3 regions of the Streptomyces sp. NBC_01450 genome follow, and region 3 is predicted to be linked to each of the others. Evidence: riboswitches for the same ligand, from Rfam matches in the RefSeq annotation. Region 3 holds a riboswitch; each other region holds the start of a gene.
What was found. Region 3 has a riboswitch for cobalamin ahead of OG568_RS02415 (CbtB domain-containing protein). Riboswitches for the same ligand answer to the same signal wherever they lie in the genome.
Positions count from the first base shown of each region.

Region 1: linked by a shared signal. The riboswitch ahead of OG568_RS41535 (ABC transporter substrate-binding protein) and the one ahead of OG568_RS02415 (CbtB domain-containing protein) in region 3 are both predicted to bind cobalamin.
Region 2: linked by a shared signal. The riboswitch ahead of OG568_RS37435 (cobalamin biosynthesis protein) and the one ahead of OG568_RS02415 (CbtB domain-containing protein) in region 3 are both predicted to bind cobalamin.

Region 1 is NZ_CP109480.1:9,312,522-9,318,665, forward strand. Features, by position in the region: gene OG568_RS41515 (IS982 family transposase) at 1-423, shown strand, start outside; partial or broken gene OG568_RS41520 (dihydropteroate synthase) at 411-947, opposite strand; partial or broken gene OG568_RS41525 (5-methyltetrahydropteroyltriglutamate--homocysteine S-methyltransferase) at 987-1,373, opposite strand; partial or broken gene OG568_RS41530 (ImmA/IrrE family metallo-endopeptidase) at 1,658-2,557, shown strand; cobalamin riboswitch at 2,668-2,845, shown strand; gene OG568_RS41535 (ABC transporter substrate-binding protein) at 2,899-3,933, shown strand; gene OG568_RS41540 (FecCD family ABC transporter permease) at 3,930-4,943, shown strand; gene OG568_RS41545 (ABC transporter ATP-binding protein) at 4,940-5,761, shown strand; gene OG568_RS41550 ((2Fe-2S) ferredoxin domain-containing protein) at 5,808-6,131, shown strand; gene OG568_RS41555 (hypothetical protein) at 6,128-6,144, opposite strand, start outside.
Region 2 is NZ_CP109480.1:8,428,615-8,434,758, forward strand. Features, by position in the region: gene cobN (cobaltochelatase subunit CobN) at 1-2,244, opposite strand, end outside; gene OG568_RS37430 (cobyric acid synthase) at 2,241-3,773, opposite strand; gene OG568_RS37435 (cobalamin biosynthesis protein) at 3,770-4,726, opposite strand; cobalamin riboswitch at 4,828-4,968, opposite strand; gene OG568_RS37440 (hypothetical protein) at 5,080-5,304, opposite strand; gene OG568_RS37445 (inorganic phosphate transporter) at 5,317-6,144, opposite strand, start outside.
Region 3 is NZ_CP109480.1:515,247-521,390, reverse strand. Features, by position in the region: gene OG568_RS02435 (glycoside hydrolase family 127 protein) at 1-234, opposite strand, end outside; gene OG568_RS02430 (LacI family DNA-binding transcriptional regulator) at 487-1,506, shown strand; gene OG568_RS02425 (VOC family protein) at 1,717-2,088, shown strand; gene OG568_RS02420 (histidine phosphatase family protein) at 2,138-2,725, opposite strand; cobalamin riboswitch at 2,825-2,985, shown strand; gene OG568_RS02415 (CbtB domain-containing protein) at 3,022-3,243, shown strand; gene OG568_RS02410 (Ppx/GppA phosphatase family protein) at 3,406-4,356, opposite strand; gene OG568_RS02405 (arsenate reductase ArsC) at 4,559-4,984, opposite strand; gene OG568_RS02400 (ArsR/SmtB family transcription factor) at 5,104-5,418, shown strand; gene sbnA (2,3-diaminopropionate biosynthesis protein SbnA) at 5,430-6,144, opposite strand, start outside.

The DNA of each region.
Region 1 (6,144 bases), 8.8 Mb from region 3:
CCCATCCTGTGGGCACTGGCGAACCCGAAACTGGATGAGCGGGAGGTGCTGTCGGCGATGCTGGACCGCGAACCGCACCTGTCCACGGACCGGCCGAGCCTGCTGGTGATCGCAGACAAAGGCTTCGCCTCCAAGGAGTTCGAGGCCGATCTGGCCTTCCGGGGCGCGGAGTTGCTGCGTCCTTCTTTCAAGCGCGAGAAGAAGCGCAGGGGCGAGAGCCTCCTGAAGTCGGTGCGACAGCTGATCGAGTCGGTCAACGACACCCTCAAAGGCCAGCTCGACCTGGAACGGCACGGTGGACGGACCTTCGAAGGTGTCGCCGTCCGCGTCGCCCAACGCATCCTCGCGATGGCCGCCGCGATCTGGCACAACCACAAGACCGGCCAGCCCGTCATACGATCCTTGATCGCTTATGACCACTGACCACATCGGAATGACTCGTCTAGACCAAGGGGCATTCCGCCGAGTACCAGGACCAGGCGATCACCGACCTCGGCAGCCCCGCCGCATGACCAGCCGCTCTCCTTGGCCGATTCCAGGGCCTCGAAAACCGTGAGCGCGTCGCGGAGGGCGGCGACGTCGTGTGTGCGAATGAAGTCCGCGCCGCTGCGCGCGGCATACAGCTCCGCCGTCAGTGTGGCTGGACCGATTCCGGAAAGGCCGCTCCCGGTGAGCGTCCGCAGGAACGACTTCCGGGAGGGGGAGATGAGCACCGGTACGTCGAAGCGGGCTTTCAGCCGTTCGAGACCGGCCGGAGTCCTCAGCGACGGTTCGGGGCCGCCGCCCAGGAAGTAGCCCAGTCCCGGGTCTATGACCAACCTGTCGTGACTGATGCCGGCCGCCTCCCAAGCGGCCAGGCGCTCGTCGAAGAACTCCTCGATTCCTCCGCACACTCCCGTGGGATCCGTCAGCACCTTGGTGGCGGGGCGTGACGCTGTACGGGGGAGGACGGCAGGTGCTTCCTCCCCCGGCCGGTGGGGCCTGCGTCAGGACGCGGAGAGTTCCTCACGGACCGCGCGGGCGGCGCCGACCAGGTTCTCCAGCGAGGCGCGGGTCTCGGGCCAGCCGCGGGTCTTCAGGCCGCAGTCGGGGTTGACCCACAGCCGTTCGGCCGGGATGGCCTTCAGCCCGATGCGCAGCAGTTCGGCGGCCTCGTCCGCGCTCGGCACCCGCGGGGAGTGGATGTCGTAGACGCCGGGTCCGGCCTCGCGCGGGTAGCCGTGGTCGGCGAGTTCGCGGGCGACCTGCATGTGCGAGCGGGCGGCTTCCAGGCTGATGACGTCGGCGTCGAGGTCGTCGATGGCCCGGACGATGTCGCCGAACTCGGCGTAGCACATGTGGGTGTGGATCTGGGTGTCCGGACGTACTCCGCTATCCCGTCCCTGGGCGGAATTGAGCAATGCTGCCGTGCAGGCGGGCATCACGGCCGTGTTCTCCGACGTCAGGGCATGAATCGCGCCCGGTGTTGTGCTCCTGCTGCCGAAGGTCCGGAGGGCCGCACTGAAACTCTGACACTGGCACTGAGTGCCATCAAGCATGGATGTCTGCTGACTTCTGCGAATCTTCACAGCGCCTTTTGCCAAGTTCGCGAAGGGGGCGGCGGGTCGTTCGTCGCCTACGCTGACGATCGTCCGTCCCCGGCGACGTGAGGAGCGCGGTGAGCAAGATCTACGCGGGAGCACGGCTGCGGCGGCTGCGCGAGGAACGCCGGATGAGCCAGGCCGAGCTGGCCCGAGTCCTCGGCATCTCGCCCAGTTATCTGAACCAGATGGAGCACGACTCCCGCCCGCTCACCGTGCCGGTCCTGCTCAGGCTCACCGAGACCTTCGGCGTCGACCCGGCCTTCTTTTCGGAGCGTGACACGAGCAGGCTGGTGGCTGATCTGCGCGAGGCATTGGTCGGCGAACTCGCCGAGGCCCGGGTGTCACCGTCCGACCTCACGGACCTCGCCGCGCGCATGCCCGGCGTTGCCCAGGTCCTGCTCGATCTCGGCCGCCGCAACCAGCTCCTGGCCGAACGGCTCGCCGGTACGGCCGACGGTCGGGACGCCGGGCGGGAGGCCTCCCGCTCGCCGCACGAGGAGATCCGCGACTTCTTCTACCGCCGCCAGAACTACCTGCACGACACCGACCTCGCGGCGGAACGGCTGGCCGAGGAGATCGGCGTCCGCCCGGGCGAGGTCGCAAGGGCCCTCGGCGCGCGCCTCACCGATCGGCATGGTGTGCGACTGGCGGCCGAGACCGGCGAGCGCCTGCACCACTACGACGAGCCGAGCCGGACCCTGTTCCTGTCCACACGCCTGCGTCCCGGCCAGCGCGCGTTCCGCATGGCCACTCAGCTCGCCCTGCTCGAATACGGCGACGAACTGGACCGTCAGGCCGGCGAGGACTTCCCGCCCGGTTCCTCCGTCCGTGACCTGGCCCGCATCGGCATCGCCCACTACTTCGCGGCGGCGCTGATTCTGCCGTACACCGCCTGCCACTCGGCCGCAGAAGAGGAACGCTACGACATCGAACGCCTCACCGACCGCTACGGCCTCGGCTACGAGACCGTCTGCCCCCAGAGCGCAGCACCGCCACTCGGCCAGTCCCTGCGGATCGACGAGAACACCAGCACGTTCGTCCCGTATCCAGTGACCGATCGCACGAACTGACCTTACGACGGGCTTGATAGCCTCATCAGGCCAGTCGAGCCACACCCGAGGCCAGGGAATCCGGTGCGAATCCGGAACTGACGCGCAGCGGTGAGGGGGACGGGCGGGGCACAGAACGCCACTGGGAGACCGGGAAGGCGCCCTGTCCGGACGAACCCGAGTCCGAATACCTGCTGGCACCTTCGCGCCCCGCGCGGAGGGACGTCCGTAGGCCAGGCTCCGCGTACGAGCCCCGACCCCGAGGCATGCCCGTGCTCCGCACCCCCGCACTTCTCCTCGCGTCCGCCCTGCTGCTCACCGCCTGTGGCGGCTCGAAGAGCGGCACCGATGACCCCGGGAAGTCCGCCGCCGCGGGCTACCCAGTGACCATCGACAACTGCGGCCACAAGGTCACCTTGAAGTCGGCCCCGAAGCGGGCCGTCTCCCTGAACCAGGGCACCACGGAGATCCTGCTCTCCCTCGGTCTCGCCGAACGCATGGCCGGCACAGCGACCTGGACCGACCCGGTGATGAAGAGGCTGGGGAAGGCCAACGCGTCCGTGCCACGGCTCGCGGACGACGCGCCCTCCTTCGAGAGGGTCCTGGACGCCGAACCCGACTTCGTCACCGCGTCGTTCGTCTCCACCCTCGGCAAGGGTGGCGTAGCCACTCGGTCGCAGTTCGAGGAGCTGGGCGTTCCGACGTACGTCTCGCCCTCCGACTGTTCGGCGGGCAAGGACAACGACGACGGTGGCGACGGATCGCGAAGCACATCGCTCACGCTCGACGTCATGTACGACGAAATACGTGACCTGGCACGGGCGTTCGGCATCGAGCAACGCGGCGAGAAACTCGTCGCCGAGCTGCAGCAGCGGGTGCGCGAAGCCACCGCCGGGCTGCACGCCTCCGGCGTCTCCCTCATGTACTGGTTCGCCAACTCCCAGTCGCCCTACTTGGCCGGCTGCTGTGGCGCGCCGGGCGCCATCACCCGCGCGGTCGGCGCGAAGAACGCCTTCGCCGACACCCACGACGAGTGGCCCCAGATCAGCTGGGAGACCGTCGCCGACCGCGACCCCGGCGTCATCGTGATCGGCGACCTGACCCGCAAGCAGCAGACCGCGGAGACTGCGCAGGCCAAGATCCATTTCCTGGAGACCAACCCCGTCACCCGCAACCTGACCGCGGTGAAGAAGAAGCGGTACGTCCTGCTCAGCGGGCAGGCGATGAACCCGTCCATCCGTACGGTCGAAGGGATCGAGAAGGTCGCCGCCGGGCTGCGGGACTTCGGGCTCGCCAAGTGAGCACCCGTCTCCTGCTGATGACCGGCGGCGGACTGGTCGCGTTGCTCACGTCGGTCGCCGTCGCCGTGACGATCGGGCCCGCCGACATCTCCACGGGCGACGTGTGGGCGTCCGTCGCGGCCCATCTGGGCTTCGGGGACAGCACGTTGGCACCGCTGCGCGACGGCATCGTGTGGAACCTGCGTATGCCCCGGACCCTGCTCGCCGCCGTGTGCGGGGCAGGGCTCGCCGTGTGCGGGGCCGTCATGCAGTCGCTGCTGCGCAACCCGCTGGCCGATCCGTTCGTGCTCGGGGTGTCCTCCGGTGCGTCCACGGGAGCAGTCGCCGTGGTCGTGCTGGGGGTGGGCGGGGGAGTCGTGTCTCTGTCGGCGGGCGCCTTCCTCGGCGCGCTGCTCTCCTTCGTGCTGGTGCTGCTGCTCAGCCACATCCTCGGCGACAGTGTCGACCGTGTGGTGCTGTCCGGGGTCGCGGCCATGCAACTGTTCTCCGCGCTGACCTCGTTCATCGTGCTGACCTCCGCCGACGCTGAGACCACCCGGGGAGTGCTGTTCTGGATGCTGGGTTCCCTCACGGGCGCCGACTGGGACCAGGTGCTGCTCTGCACGGTCGCCTTGGCCGTCGTCCTCCTGGTCTGTCTCGGCCACGCCCGTACCCTGGACGCGTTTGCCTTCGGAGAGGAGACCGCCGCCTCACTCGGAGTCCGCGTCGCCCGCACCCGGCTGATCCTGCTGTGCGTGACCGCGCTGCTCACCGCAGCCCTGGTCAGCTGTGCCGGAGCCATCGGCTTCGTCGGCCTGGTCCTGCCCCACGCGACCCGAGCCCTCACCGGTTCCGGGCACGCCCGCCTCCTGCCAGTCACGGCGCTGACCGGAGCGGTCTTCATGGTGTGGGTGGACACCGTCGCCCGTACCGTCCTCGACCCCCAGGAGGTCCCGGTGGGCGTGGTGACGTCCCTGATCGGTGTGCCGGCGTTCGTAGCCGTGCTCTACCGCGGACGGAGAAGAGTATGACCAGCCTGCACGCGGACCGCGTCGTCCGGCGCATCGCCGACAAGGCGCTCGTCGACGGCGTCACCCTCACACTGAGGCCCGGCGAGACCGTCGGCCTGCTCGGCCCCAACGGCTCAGGGAAATCAACACTGTTGAGACTCCTCGCCGGGACCCTCGCACCCACTGCCGGGGTCGTCACCCTGGACGGACACCCGCTGCCGGAGGTCGGCCGCCGGGCCACGGCCCGTCGCATCGCCACCGTGGAGCAGCACGCCCACACCCAAACCGAACTGACCGTCCAAGACGTCGTCGCCCTGGGCCGCATCCCCCACCGCCGAGCATGGATACCGCCCACGGCCGCCGACACCGAGGCCGTCACCGAAGCCCTGGCACGCACAGGACTGACCGAACTCGCCGGTCAGTCCTGGCACACCCTGTCCGGCGGCGAACGCCAGCGCACCCAGATCGCCCGCGCCCTCGCCCAGGAACCCCGCGAACTCCTCCTCGACGAACCCACCAACCACCTCGACATCCAGTACCAGCTCGACCTGCTGGATCTCGTCGCGAGCCTGCCGGTCACCACAGTGGTCGCCCTCCACGACCTCAACCTCGCCGCGATGTACTGCGACCGCGTGCTCGTCCTGCGTGACGGCCGCGCCGTCGCGGAAGGCACCCCGGCCGAGGTCCTCACCCCCGCACTCATCGAGCAGGTCTACGGCGTCCGCGCCGAAGTCACCCACGACCCCGGCCACCCCGTGATCCGCTTCCTGCGGCCGGCCGCCCAGGATGGATCTTTCCGGAAGAGGAGCACGACGAGTGACGTCTCGGCAGCGACCTGAGGAAGGCCGCACAGAGCACACCCCAGCCGAACCGGCACCGTGTCGCATGGTGGTCTGCCGGGACTGCTGCTGCGGAAGCCCGAAGGTGATTGGAGTCGATCACGCTCAGCAGACCGCGCGCTTGGCAGAGTCCGCCCCCGTACGTATCTCGGCCTGCCTCGACGTATGCGAACACGCCAACGTGATCGTCGTTCAGCCCTCCGCCGCCGGGCGCGCCGCCGGCGCCCGCCCGGTCTGGCTCGGCCTCGTCAACGACCCCGATGCCACCGAGGACATCGCCGCCTGGGTACAGGCCGGCGGCCCTGGCATCGCCCCCTGCCCCGACATCCTCGACTTCTACGTCTTCACCCCGCCCCGAAGGGCGCGCTAGGCAGCCTGTTCGC
Region 2 (6,144 bases), 7.9 Mb from region 3:
GTTCGCCTCCATGCCCTCCGCCATCCGGCGGCACAGCTGCTCCAGCAGGTCGATCGCGTCGGCCCCGGTCCGCGCCGGGCCCTCGACGAGGTCCGTCAGCTCCACCGGCACCTTCACCGGCGCGCCCGGCTCGGCGAGCAGCTCCTTCTCGACCAGGCCGAAGTACTCGGCGAGGCAGGCCCGCAGTCCCGGCAGCGCGTTCGCGGTGCCGCCCCACACCTGGGAGGCGCGCAGCACGGCCAGCACGAGGTTGACGCGCGGCTCGGCCTCCGGGCCGCCGCCGAGGATGTGCAGTCCGTCGCGGATCTGCACGTCCTTGATCTCGCACAGATAGCCGTCGATGTGCATCACGAACTCGTCGAACGCCGCGTCGTCCGGCTGGTCCTCCACATGCAGGTCGTGGTGGAGTTCGGCCGCCTTGACCAGCGTCCAGATCTGCGCGCGGACCGCCGGTGCCTTCGTCGGGTCCAGGTCGGACACCAGCGCGTACTCGTCGAGCAGCTGCTCCAGCTTCGCGAGGTCGCCGTAGGTGTCCGCGCGGGCCATCGGCGGTACGAGGTGGTCGACGACCGTGGCGTGGCCACGGCGCTTGGCCTGGGTGCCCTCGCCGGGGTCGTTGACGATGAAGGGGTAGATGAGCGGGAGCTCGCCGAGGACGGCGTCCGGCGCGCAGCCGCCGCTGAGCCCGAGGCCCTTGCCCGGCAGCCACTCCATCGTGCCGTGCTTGCCCATGTGCACGACGGCGTCCGCGCCGAAGCTGTTTTCGAGCCAGCGGTATGCCGCCATGTAGTGGTGCGACGGCGGCATGTCCGGGTCGTGGTAGATCGCGATCGGGTTCTCACCGAAGCCGCGCGGCGGCTGGATCATCACGACGACGTTCCCGAACTGGAGGGACGCCAGGACGATGTCGTCGCCGTCCACGTACAGGCTGCCCGGCGGCTCGCCCCACGCCTCCAGCATCCCGCCCCGCAGGTCCGGGTCGAGTTTGTCGAACCACGCCCGGTAGTCGGCGAGCGGCACACGCGCGGGGGCGGCGGCGAGCTGCTCCTCGGTGAGCCATTCGACGTCGTGGCCACCGGCGTTGATGAGCCGGTGGATCAACTCGTCGCCGTTGTCGGGGTGCCCTTCGACGGCGTACCCGGCGTCCCGCAGCGCGTCGAGCACCCGTACCGCCGAGGCGGGTGTGTCCAGGCCGACCGCGTTGCCGACCCGGGAGTGCTTGGTCGGGTAGGCGGTGAAGACGAGCGCGAGCTTCTTGTCGGCGTTCGGCTTGTGCTTCAACCGGGCGTGCCGTACGGCGATTCCGGCGACCCGCGCGGCGCGCTCGGGGTCGGCGACGTAGACCGGGACGTCGTCGGGACCCTGCTCCTTGAAGGAGAAGGGGACGGTGATCAGGCGGCCGTCGAACTCGGGGATCGCGACCTGCATCGCCGCGTCCATGGGGGAGAGGGCGGCGTCCGAGGCGTCCCAGGCACTCCTGGACGAGGTCAGGCAGAGTCCTTGCAGCACGGGGACGTTCAGGTCGGCGAGCGCGCCGATGTCCCAGGCCTCCTCGTCGCCGCCCGCGGAGGCCTCCGAGGCGTGCGTGCCGCCCGCCGCGAGCACGGTGGCGACCAGCGTGTCGGCCTTGCCGAGGATCTCGTACAGGCCCGCGTCGGCGCCGCGCAGCGAACCGCAGTACACGGCCAGCGCGTTGGCGCCGCGCGCCTCGATCGCGTCGCACAGCGTGTCCACGAACGCGGTGTTGCCGGACAGCTGGTGGGCCCGGTAGAAGAGCACGCCGACGGTCGGGCGGCCCTCGACGAACGCGCGCTCGCCGTGGACGCCGTACTCCGGCATCTTCCGGGGCTCCTCGAAGCCCTCACCCGTGAGCAGCACGGTGTCGGAGAGGAACCGGGCCAGTTCGGTGAGGTTGTCCGGGCCGCCCTGGACCAGGTAGCGCAGCGCCTCGGCGACGACACCGGCGGGCACCGACGACTCGGCCATCAGTTCGGCGTCGGGCACGGACTCCCCGCCCAGCAGCACGGTGGGGATGCCCGAGGCCTTCAGCTTCCGCAGCCCCTCCTCCCAGGCGCGCTTGCCGCCGAGGAGTCGTACGACGGCGATGTCCGCGCCCTCGACGAGAGAGGGGAGTTCGCCCTCGACGTCCACCCGGGTCGGGTTGCCGATGCGGTACGCGGCGCCGGAGGCACGTGCCGCCAGCAGATCGGTGTCGGCGGTCGACAACAACAACACTGTGCTCATGCGGGCGCTCCCGGTGGAATGAAAGGCAGTCCTTGCGGCGCGCCCGACTCGATGAGCCGCCACAGCGCGTCCGTGTCCGCGTGTTCCTCGATCAGATCGCCGAGCCGGTCCAGCTGCTCCTCGCGCAGCGCGGCGAACGACGTGTCGGCGGCCGGCACGAATCGGCGGCCCGCGGCGGCCGCCACCTCGCGCAGGAAGGCACGCCGGAAGCCGTCCGACTCCAGCGCCCCGTGCCAGTGCGTGCCCCAGACGGCACCGACCCGGCACCCGTCCAGACCGTGTCCGTCGTCATCGGAGATGAACGCGTCACCGCCCATGACTTCGGCGACACCGTGATGGATCTCGTACCCCTCGACGTGCTCGCCGAGGGCCTCCCCGACGGGCCGGGTCAGGGTCTTCTCGCGTGCGAACCGCACGCGGACGGGGAGGAGTCCGAGCCCGTCGACATGACCGGCGCGTGACTCGACCTCGTCCTGGATGTGCTCGCCGAGGATCTGGAAGCCACCGCAGATGCCCAGTACGGGCCGGCCTTCGGCGGCCGTGCGCACGACGGCGTCCGCGAGTCCACGCTCGCGCAGCCACTCCAGCGCCTTCACCGTCCCCCGGGTTCCGGGGACGACGACGAGGTCGGCGTCGGCCAGCTCCTCGGCCCGGTCCACGAACCGCACGACGACACCCGGTTCGGCGGCCAGCGCGTCCACGTCCGTGAAGTTGGACATGAGCGGGATCGCGCAGACGGCGACGCGCAGCACGTCCTCGCCGACGGGGGAGGTCACCCGGGACTCCCGGACCGCTCCCCGCAACGACACCCGCAGCCCGTCCTCCTCGTCGATGCCGAGGCCGTGCTGGAACGGCAGGACGCCGTACGTACGCCGCCCGGTGAGGCCGTGGAGCATGTCGAGTCCCGGCTCCAGCAGGGAGACCTCCCCTCTGAACTTGTTGACGAGGAACCCGGCGACGAACTCCTGGTCCTCGCGCGACAGCAGCGCGACCGTCCCGAAGAACGAGGCGAACACACCCCCGCGGTCGATGTCGCCGACGACGAGCACGGGCAGCCGCGCATTGCGCGCGATCCCCATGTTCACGATGTCGGTCCGCCGCAGATTGATCTCGGCAGGACTGCCGGCCCCCTCACAGATCACCGCGTCATACGTGCCCCGCAACTCGGCGAGGCAGTCCAGCACCGTGGTGAGAAGGGCTTCCTGCCGCCCGCCGTGGTAGCCACGGGCGGTCATCTCGCCCACGGGCTTTCCCATGAGGACGACCTGACTGCTGCGGTCGCTGCCCGGCTTGAGCAGCACGGGGTTCATGAGCGCGCTCGGCTCCACCCGGGCGGCCTGCGCCTGCATGGCCTGCGCGCGCCCTATCTCGGCGCCCTCGCGCGTCACGAACGAGTTCAGGGACATGTTCTGCGCCTTGAAGGGCGCGACCTTGACGCCCTGCCGCACCAGCCACCGGCAGATCCCGGCGGTCACGACGCTCTTGCCGGCGTCGGAGGTGGTCCCGGCGACGAGCAGCCCGCCGCTCATGACGTACGCCCCTTCCTGAGAAGCCTCTGTACGAGCAGCCGCCCGCCGGCACTCACGCCGAGGGCGAGCCAGCCGACGCGCCGTGACAGCCGTACGGCTCGTTCGATGTCGTCGACGTGCACGGCGCGCCCGGCGCCGTTGAGTTCGGGACGGTGCTCGACGCGCCCGCCGTAGGAGAGGGTGCCGCCCAGGCGCACCCCGAGCGCCCCCGCGAACGAGGCCTCCACGGGCCCGGCGTTGGGGCTCGGATGCTTGACGGCATCGACGCGCCAGGCCCTCGCGGCCCCGCGTGGGCTGTCACCCGCGAGGGCGGCGAGCACGGCGGTGAGACGTGCCCCCGGCCATCCGGCGACATCGTCGAGCCGCGCGGAGGCCCACCCGTACCGCCGGTACCTGGGGGACTTGTGACCGACCATGGCGTCAAGGGTGTTGACGGCCCGAAAGCCCACGAGCCCCGGGACTCCGCCCACGGCCCCCCACACCAGGGCGCCCACGACGGCGTCGGAGGTGTTCTCGGCGACGGACTCGACGACGGCGCGTGCGATGCCGTCGGCGTCCAGGGCCTGGGGATCCCGCCCGCACAGATGCGGCAGCCGCTCCCGGGCCGTCTCGATCTCCCCGTCCGCGAGGGCGTCACCGATGGCCCGGGCCTCCCGCCCGAGCGTGGTGCCCCCGACGACGGCCCAGGTGGCGGCGGCCGTCAGCGCGACGGACGCGGCACGTGAGGGGCGTACGGCACGGGACGCGACGGCGGCGAGTCCGGCGGCACCGCCCACACATACGGCGGTGTGCAGGGCGCCCCACCCACGGTGGTCCCGCCACAGCACCCGCTCCACGGCTCCCGCGGCCCGCCCGAACACGGCGACCGGATGCCCCCGGCGGGGATCGCCGAGCAGCAGATCGCCGAGGAGGCCGGCGGCGGCGCCGTACGCGAAGACGCGATCGGCACGCACGGGGTCAGCCGACCGTCAGGTCGGGTGGAACCGTCGCTCGCAGGGCACTTGGGCAGCCGCGCATGGCGTTATGTCCTCACTCAGGGTGTCCACGCCCTGGTTCGACGAGACCGGCGGGGAGAGTTCCTGGCTCCCGGGGAGTTACTTCCCCGGTCACAGTGGCGGGACCGCGCCGGATTCACACCGGCTTCCTCTTCTGTCGCCGTACTTGGCTCCGGCAGTCCACCACGGGTTGGAAGACCCGTCAACTTGCTGTTGACCTGCACGGGGAGAGTGTGCGAAGGCCCACATACAGGTGGGGTGCGGGACGGTGATCCGTCCCGCACCCCACTCGAAGTGGTGCCCGTTTTGGGTTACTTGCCGACGATCAGGAAGATGCCGTACGCCACCGCCGCGGCGCACGCCGCGAAGCAGACGTACGCGCCGGTGACCGCGAGGGTCGCGGAGCCGCCCTGGGCGGACGCGGACTCGCGCTTGGAGAGGCCGACGATGCCGAGGGTGAAGAGGCCGACGAGGCCGACGGTGGTCACGAGGCTGACTCCGAAGACGGAGCCGAGGGCTGCCCAGTCGATGTGCATGCTGTTCTGTCCTTACACCGTGGCCGGGCGGGTGGGCTCCGCGTCCGGGGACGGGATGGTGGTCTTCAGGTCGCCGGACAGGTCGCCGGTGACGGGGCCCGCGGGCGGCGGGGTGACGGCGGCCATCGCGGTGGTGACGACGCCCGCGGGCTCGGCGGCCCCGTAGTCGATGGCATTGACGTTGTCGACGGTGACCGGCTGGCGGCGGGAGAGCTTCCAGATGGTGCCGGCGCCGGCGACGAGCAGCGCCCCGGTGAGGACGATGCCCCACGTGCCCTGCTTGGTCAGGAACTCGGCGGAGGCACCGGCCAGGCCGGCGGCCGGCAGGGTCAGGCCCCAGGCGACGAACATCCGGGTCGCGGTCGACCAGCGGACCACACCGCCCTTGCGGCCGATGCCCGAGCCCATCACCGCGCCGGAACAGACCTGAGTGGTGGAGAGGGAGAAGCCGATGTGCGAGGAGGCCAGGATGGCCGTCGCGGCGCTGGTCTGGGCGGCGAAGCCCTGCGGCGGCGCGAGGTCCGTGAGGCCCTTGCCCATGGTGCGGATGATGCGCCAGCCGCCCAGGTAGGTACCGAGCGCGATGGCCGTACCGGCCGAGACGATGACCCACAGCGGGGGGTTCGAGCCCGGGGCTATGACGCCGCCGGTGACCAGCGCGAGGGTGATGATGCCCATCGTCTTCTGGGCGTCGTTCGTGCCGTGTGCCAGGGAGACCAGGCCGGCGGAGGCGATCTGGCCGGCGCGGTAGCCCTTGGCGGTCGCCTTCTCGTCGGCGCGGTTGCCGATCCGGTACGTCAGCCGGGTGGCCAGCATCGCGGCGAGTCCGGCCACGATGGG
Region 3 (6,144 bases):
CAGGTTGTGCAGGTTTCCCGCGGACTCCAGCAGGGCGGGGCCCTGCGGGATCGAGGTGTGCGCGTTGACCTCACGGCGGTCGTGCCAGAAGCCGGTGCGCACCTCTGCGGCGGCGGGACGCAGCACGGCCTGGGCGTCCGGGCCGAGGCGGACCGGGCCCGCGGGGGCGGCGCCCTCTGCGGGGGAAGCCGAGAGGCCGGTGGGGGAGGGCAGGGCGGAGTCTGTGCGGGGCATGGTTCTCCGGGGAGGTGGTGGCGGGGAGGGGATCGGCATGCGGGGCAGGGCGCGACGGCCCCCGTGCACGAAAGGCGGGAGGTTCTCGGAACTCGTTTGAGCAACCGTTTTTCCTGTCGAGAAGTAGAGGGCAGAGGGGTAGTCGGGTCAAGGGTCACGGCAAGAGATTTTTCTGTTGCCCGGTGGCTGGTACTCACCCCGGGGAGGCTGCGACGATGGACGGGTCGTTGCCATCCAGGAAAAGGTTTGCTCGTGACCGCTGCTCCAGATTCCCGCTCCGCCGGCCCGGCGAAGCTCGCCGACGTCGCCGCCCTGGCGGGCGTCAGCGTGGGTACGGCGTCGAAGGCGCTGAACGGCGGCGGGCGGATGCGCCCCGAAACCCGTCAGCGGGTCCTCGACGCCGTGGACGCACTCGGGTTCCGGCCCAACCAGCACGCGCAGAGCCTGCACACCGGGCGGAGCTGGACGGTCGGGCTGATGACGACCGACGGCATCGGCCGCTTCAGCACCCCCGTACTGCTCGGCGCCGAGGACGCGCTCGGGGCCGGCAAGATCTCCGTGCTGCTGTGCGACACCCGCGGCGACGCGATCCGGGAACAGCATCACTTGCGCAACCTCATGGACCGCCGTGTGGACGGCATCATCGTCACCGGCCGCCGTACGGACCCCCGCCCGCCCCTGAACGGCATCGAGGCCGTCCCCATCGTCTACGCGCTCTCGCCGTCCTCCGACCCGGCCGACACCTCGGTGGTCTCCGACGACCGGGGCGGGGCCGTACTGGCAGTCGAGCACCTGCTGGCCACGGGCCGCACGCGCATCGCGCACATCACCGGCCCGGTACACCACGCGGCCGCCCGCGACCGGGCCCGGCACGCGGTGGAGCATCTGGAGCGGGCCTCCCTCGAACTCGCGACCGGGCGGGTCCACCACGGGGAGTGGAGCGAGGCATGGGGGCGCCGCGCCGCCGACGCGGTGCTGCGCACGGCACCGGACACGGACGCCTTCTTCTGCGGCAACGACCAGATCGCCCGGGGCGTGGCGGACGCGCTGCGCGAGCGGGGGGTCGACGTGCCCGGTGACATCGCGGTCGTCGGTTACGACAACTGGGACACGATGGCCCTGGCCAGCAGGCCGCCCCTCACCACGATCGACATGGACCTCGCCGAGATCGGCCGGATCGCCGCCCTGCGACTCCTCGAAGCCATCGACGCCGACCCGGCGCCGGGGGTGCACACCGTCCCCTGCCGACTGATCGTCCGCGAGTCCAGCTGAGCGTTCCGGGAGGGGGATCGGCGCATCCACGGCGGGCGGATGGCGTGGGCGTCGAGGTGGCGCGAGGCTCGGCCGAGGAGCAGCGGCCCCGCCCTCGCACGGCGGCCCGCGACAACGCGGCCGCGGCGCCCGGCCCCCTTGCCGCGCTCGGCGTTGTCCGCACCGGCGAGCGGGACGACCGCCACGCGTTCGCAGGGCACACTGGCCGGTATGCCTGTCTCGCTGCATCACATCGTCATCGACGCGCACGACCTGCCTGCCCTGGCCCGGTTCTGGGCCGAGGTACTGGGCTGGCGGATTCTGTCCGAGCGGGAGCGGGAGGTGGTGATCGGGCCGGACGAGACCGCGCCGGTGGGCATCTGCTTCATGCCGGTGACGGACCGAAAGGTCGTGAAGAACCGCCTGCACCTCGATCTGACGTCCGCCGCCGAGGACCGGGAGACCGAGATCGAACGCATCCTCGCGCTGGGCGCCCGCCGGGCGGACGTAGGGCAGAGCGGCAGTGAGTCGTGGACCGTGTTCGCCGATCCGGAGGGGAACGAGTTCTGCGTGGTCCGCCCGAAGGAGACCCTCATCAACTAGGGCCCGTCTGACAATTCCCGTCGTCGGAATGCCCGCGGTCGGCGCCTGCTCAGTGAGTGGTGCCTTCGGCGTGGCCGAGCGGTCTTCCGAACGTCACGTTCCAGCGTCCGGCACGCCCGCTGAACTCGACGGCGTTCAGTGGCGGTACGTCGATCCGCCAGAAGGCGGACTCCGGTGCTCCGAGGGCCCGCACGGCCGCGGCTCGTACGACTTCCGGCTCGACCACGGCGACGGTCCGGCCCGAGAGCTGCGCGACCTCATCCAGCCAGACCGTGACCCGCTCGCAGAGGTGGAGCACCGACTCGCCCCCGTGTGGGGCGGCCGTGGGGTCGGCCAGCCAGAGCGCGACGGCGTCCGGTGCTTCGGCGCTGACGTCGGCCAGCGTACGGCCCCGCCAACCGCCCACATCGAGTCCCGTCGGCGCGGTCTCGACCGTGTCGTCGAACCCCAACGCCGAGGCGGTCTCCCGGCATCGCGGGGTGGGGGAGACGAGTGTCCGTTCGGCTGCCCTGAGCGAGCCGGCGGCCGATCGCGCACGCGCGGTGCCGGTCGCGTCGAGCGGGCTTCCGTCGTCGAAGCGTGCCTCCCGCAGCGCCGCACTGATCGCGGGTGAGATCATCATCAATCGGCTGGTCATTCGCCCACTCTCATGTCCGACTTCCCTGTCCGTCCGGGGAGTTCGCAGCCCGCGCAGAGCATAGGGCGCATTCCCCGCCACCTTGTGCGCCCTTGGCCGCGCCTCCGCTTCGCGGTACGTTCTCGTCGACATCGACGACGGTCGGCGGAAGCCGGTGAGATTCCGGCACGGTCGCGCCACTGTAAACCGAGTGCCCATGCCTCCTCTTGGCGGCCTGAGAACCGGGCAAGTCAGACCCGCGCCAGTCGTCCTGTGCACCACCGAGACGGGACGCGAGTTCCCCAGGAGGTTCTGCCTTGGCACAGTCCGCTGTTCAGCCGGCCACCACCCCCACCGCCGTACCGGCCAAGCTGCCGATCGCCGCGATCGTCCCCTGGGCGGTCTTCTTCGGCATCCTGATGCTGGTCCTGCTCTACTTCGTCGGCGCCGAGCAGGGCGCCACCTCCCTCGTGTCCGGCGAGAACGTCCACGAGTGGGTCCACGACGCCCGCCACCTGCTCGGCTTTCCCTGCCACTGACGGCGACGAGGAAACGTCCTGAAGCACCCGCCAGCCCGTTAGCCCCCCAAGCTGCCGTCCGTCGGCGGCCCCGACACGACTACGGCCCCGATCGCCATGGTGATCGGGGCCGTTGCGTCTGTCCCCTCTTGTGAGGGAAACCCGCACGGTCGGCCGCGCTGCTCATGCCGAGCGCGGGTGATCGGGCGTGTCGTGGAGGGCGGCGAGGTGCTCGAGCAGCAGGCCTTCACGAGTGGACCAAGGGCAGACCTCGACCGCCTTGGCCTCGCAGGCCTCCATGAGGGCCTCGGCCACCAGGGCTCCGGCCAGGGACTGTTCGGCACGGTGCCGGGAGATGCCAGGGAGCTTGGCGCGGCGGACCGGATTCGCGGCCGCCAGTACCGGGACGCACGCACGCAACTGGGCCAGGCCCAGCTTCCGTTGCGAGCGGTGTGCCTTGCCTCTGGCGGCGGCGAGCCGGGCGAGCTGCTCGAACGTCTTGGAGCAGGCCAGCACGCGTGTCCCCGGTTCCGCCCGAGGCAGGTCGGGGACGGCTTCCAGCTTTCGACGCAGATACCGACGGATCTCGTTGAGCCCCTGTTTCGACGGGGCGATGCCGCCGGGCAGCCAGTCACGGGTGATTCTGCGGGCGCCCAGGGGCAGGGAGTGGACGCTGTGCGGCTGGTCTCCGGTACCCGAGGCGATCTCCACGGTGCCGCCGCCGACGTCGAGGACCAGCAGGCGCCCGGCCGTCGGGCCCGCCCACTGGCGGGCCGCCACATAGGCGAGCCGCGCTTCTTCTTCGCCGTCCAGCACGCTCAGTCGGGTACCCGTTCGCCTGGCCACACGCCGGATGACCTCGTCGCGGTTGGGTGCGTCCCGGATGACGGAGGTGGCGAAAGCGAACATGTCGGTTTCGCGCAGTCGAGGGTCGGAGGCGACCGCCTGGGCCACGGCGCGCTCGACGCTCTCCACCCCGGCCTCGTCGAGTCGACCCTTCCGGTCGAGCGTCTCGTGCAGTCGCAGACGCACCTTGTGGGAGAACACCGGCTCCATCACCGTGCCCGGCCGCGACCGCACCACCGTGAGCAGAGCGCTGTGGCACCCGACGTCAAGTACACCGGCCTGCCGCATCCAACCGCCTCCCCTGGTCTCTGTTTCCTCCATGCCGGACCCGATCGAAATCGTCTCCCCATGCTCCGACGGCCCCGCCACCGATGCGACGGGACTTCCGGTCCACTGCGTGCGCGTCCCCTCACCAACCGTGAACACTACGTGCCGCCCGGACAAGGCTGGGCCACAGCCGATTTCGAACCCGGGCGCAGGAAGAGCGACCTCACGCCCCCGGCCCCTGCGTGGCATCGATCTCGCTGACAAGGACCTCGATGCGGGCCTTGATCTCGTCCCGGATGGGGCGCACGGACTCCACACCCTTGCCTGCCGGGTCCTCCAGGGCCCAGTCGAGGTACTTCTTGCCAGGGAAGACGGGACAGGCGTCGCCGCAGCCCATGGTGATCACATAGTCGGACGCCTGGACGGCCTCGGTGGTGAGGATCTTCGGCTTCTGGGCGGCGATGTCGACGCCGACCTCCAGCATGGCCTCGACCGCGGCCGGGTTGACCTGCTCGCCCGGGATCGAGCCGGCCGAGCGGACCTCGATCCGGTCGCCCGCGAGCTGCGAAAGGAAGCCCGCGGCCATCTGTGAACGCCCGGCGTTGTGCACACAGACGAACAGCACGGAGGCGAGCGGAGTGGCAGACATCGGTACTTCTTTCGCGGTCAACAGCCGTACGGGGGTGAGTGCCGGCCGGAAGGGTGCGAACCCTGGTCGGCGCGGGCCGGAACTCGTATCAGCCTCGAGTGATGTGACAGTATCAGTCCATGCTGACGTCAGCCGATGCTGATCTGATACGGGTCCTGGCCGACCCGCTCAGGCTCCGGATCGTGACCCTTCTCGCCCGGGAGACGCTCTGCACCACGCACCTGATCGAGGAGACGGGCGCCAAGCAGACCAATCTCTCCAACCACCTGAAGGTGCTGCGGGAGTCCGGGATCGTGGAGACGGAGCCGTGCGGCCGGTTCGTCTACTACCGGCTCAAGCCCGAGGCCCTTGCCTCCCTCGCCGGTCAGTTCACCGACCTCGCCGAAGCCGCGCGTACCACCGTCGAGAACAACACCAAGCGGTCCTGCCCCTGACCGCCGGAGAGTTAGGGTGCGCTGGTCAGTGTCTGGGAGTCGAGGAGGTCCTCGCTGTACAGGTCCTGCACCCAGTTGGTCTGGTAGATGGTCTCCAGATACCGCTCACCCAGATCCGGGGCGATGGCCACCGCGGTCAACCCCCGTCCCTTTTCCCGGCCAAGCCAGTCCATCGCGCCGCTGACCACGGTGCCGGTGGACCCCCCGAACAGGAACCCGCGCCTGGCCAGCCGATGGCAGGTCCGGATGGTGTCGGTCTCCGCCACGCGCACCACGTCGTCCACATAGGACTCGTCCAGGAGCGGCGGCCGCCTGCTCGCGCCCAGGCCGGGAATCATCCGCCGGCCGGCGGCGCCCCCGAACGTCACCGATCCCACGCTGTCGACGGCCACGATGCGCACCGGGCGGTGCCACTCGCGGAAGTAGCGCGCGCAGCCCATCAGGGTTCCGGTGGTGCCGGCCCCGACGAACAGCACATCCAGTTCCGGGAACTGCCGGGCGATGGCCGGCGCGGTCCTGCGGTAGTGGGCCATGCTGTTGCCGGGGTTGGTGTACTGGTTGAGCCACACATAGCGGTCGTCGGAGGCACACAGCGCGCGCACGTGGTCGATGCGTGCGCCGAGGAAGCCGCTGACGGGGTCGGGCTCGGTGATGAGGTGGACCTGGCTTCCCAGGGATTCCATCATCAGCCTGGTCGCCAGGTTGCAGCGGGAGTCGGTCACACAC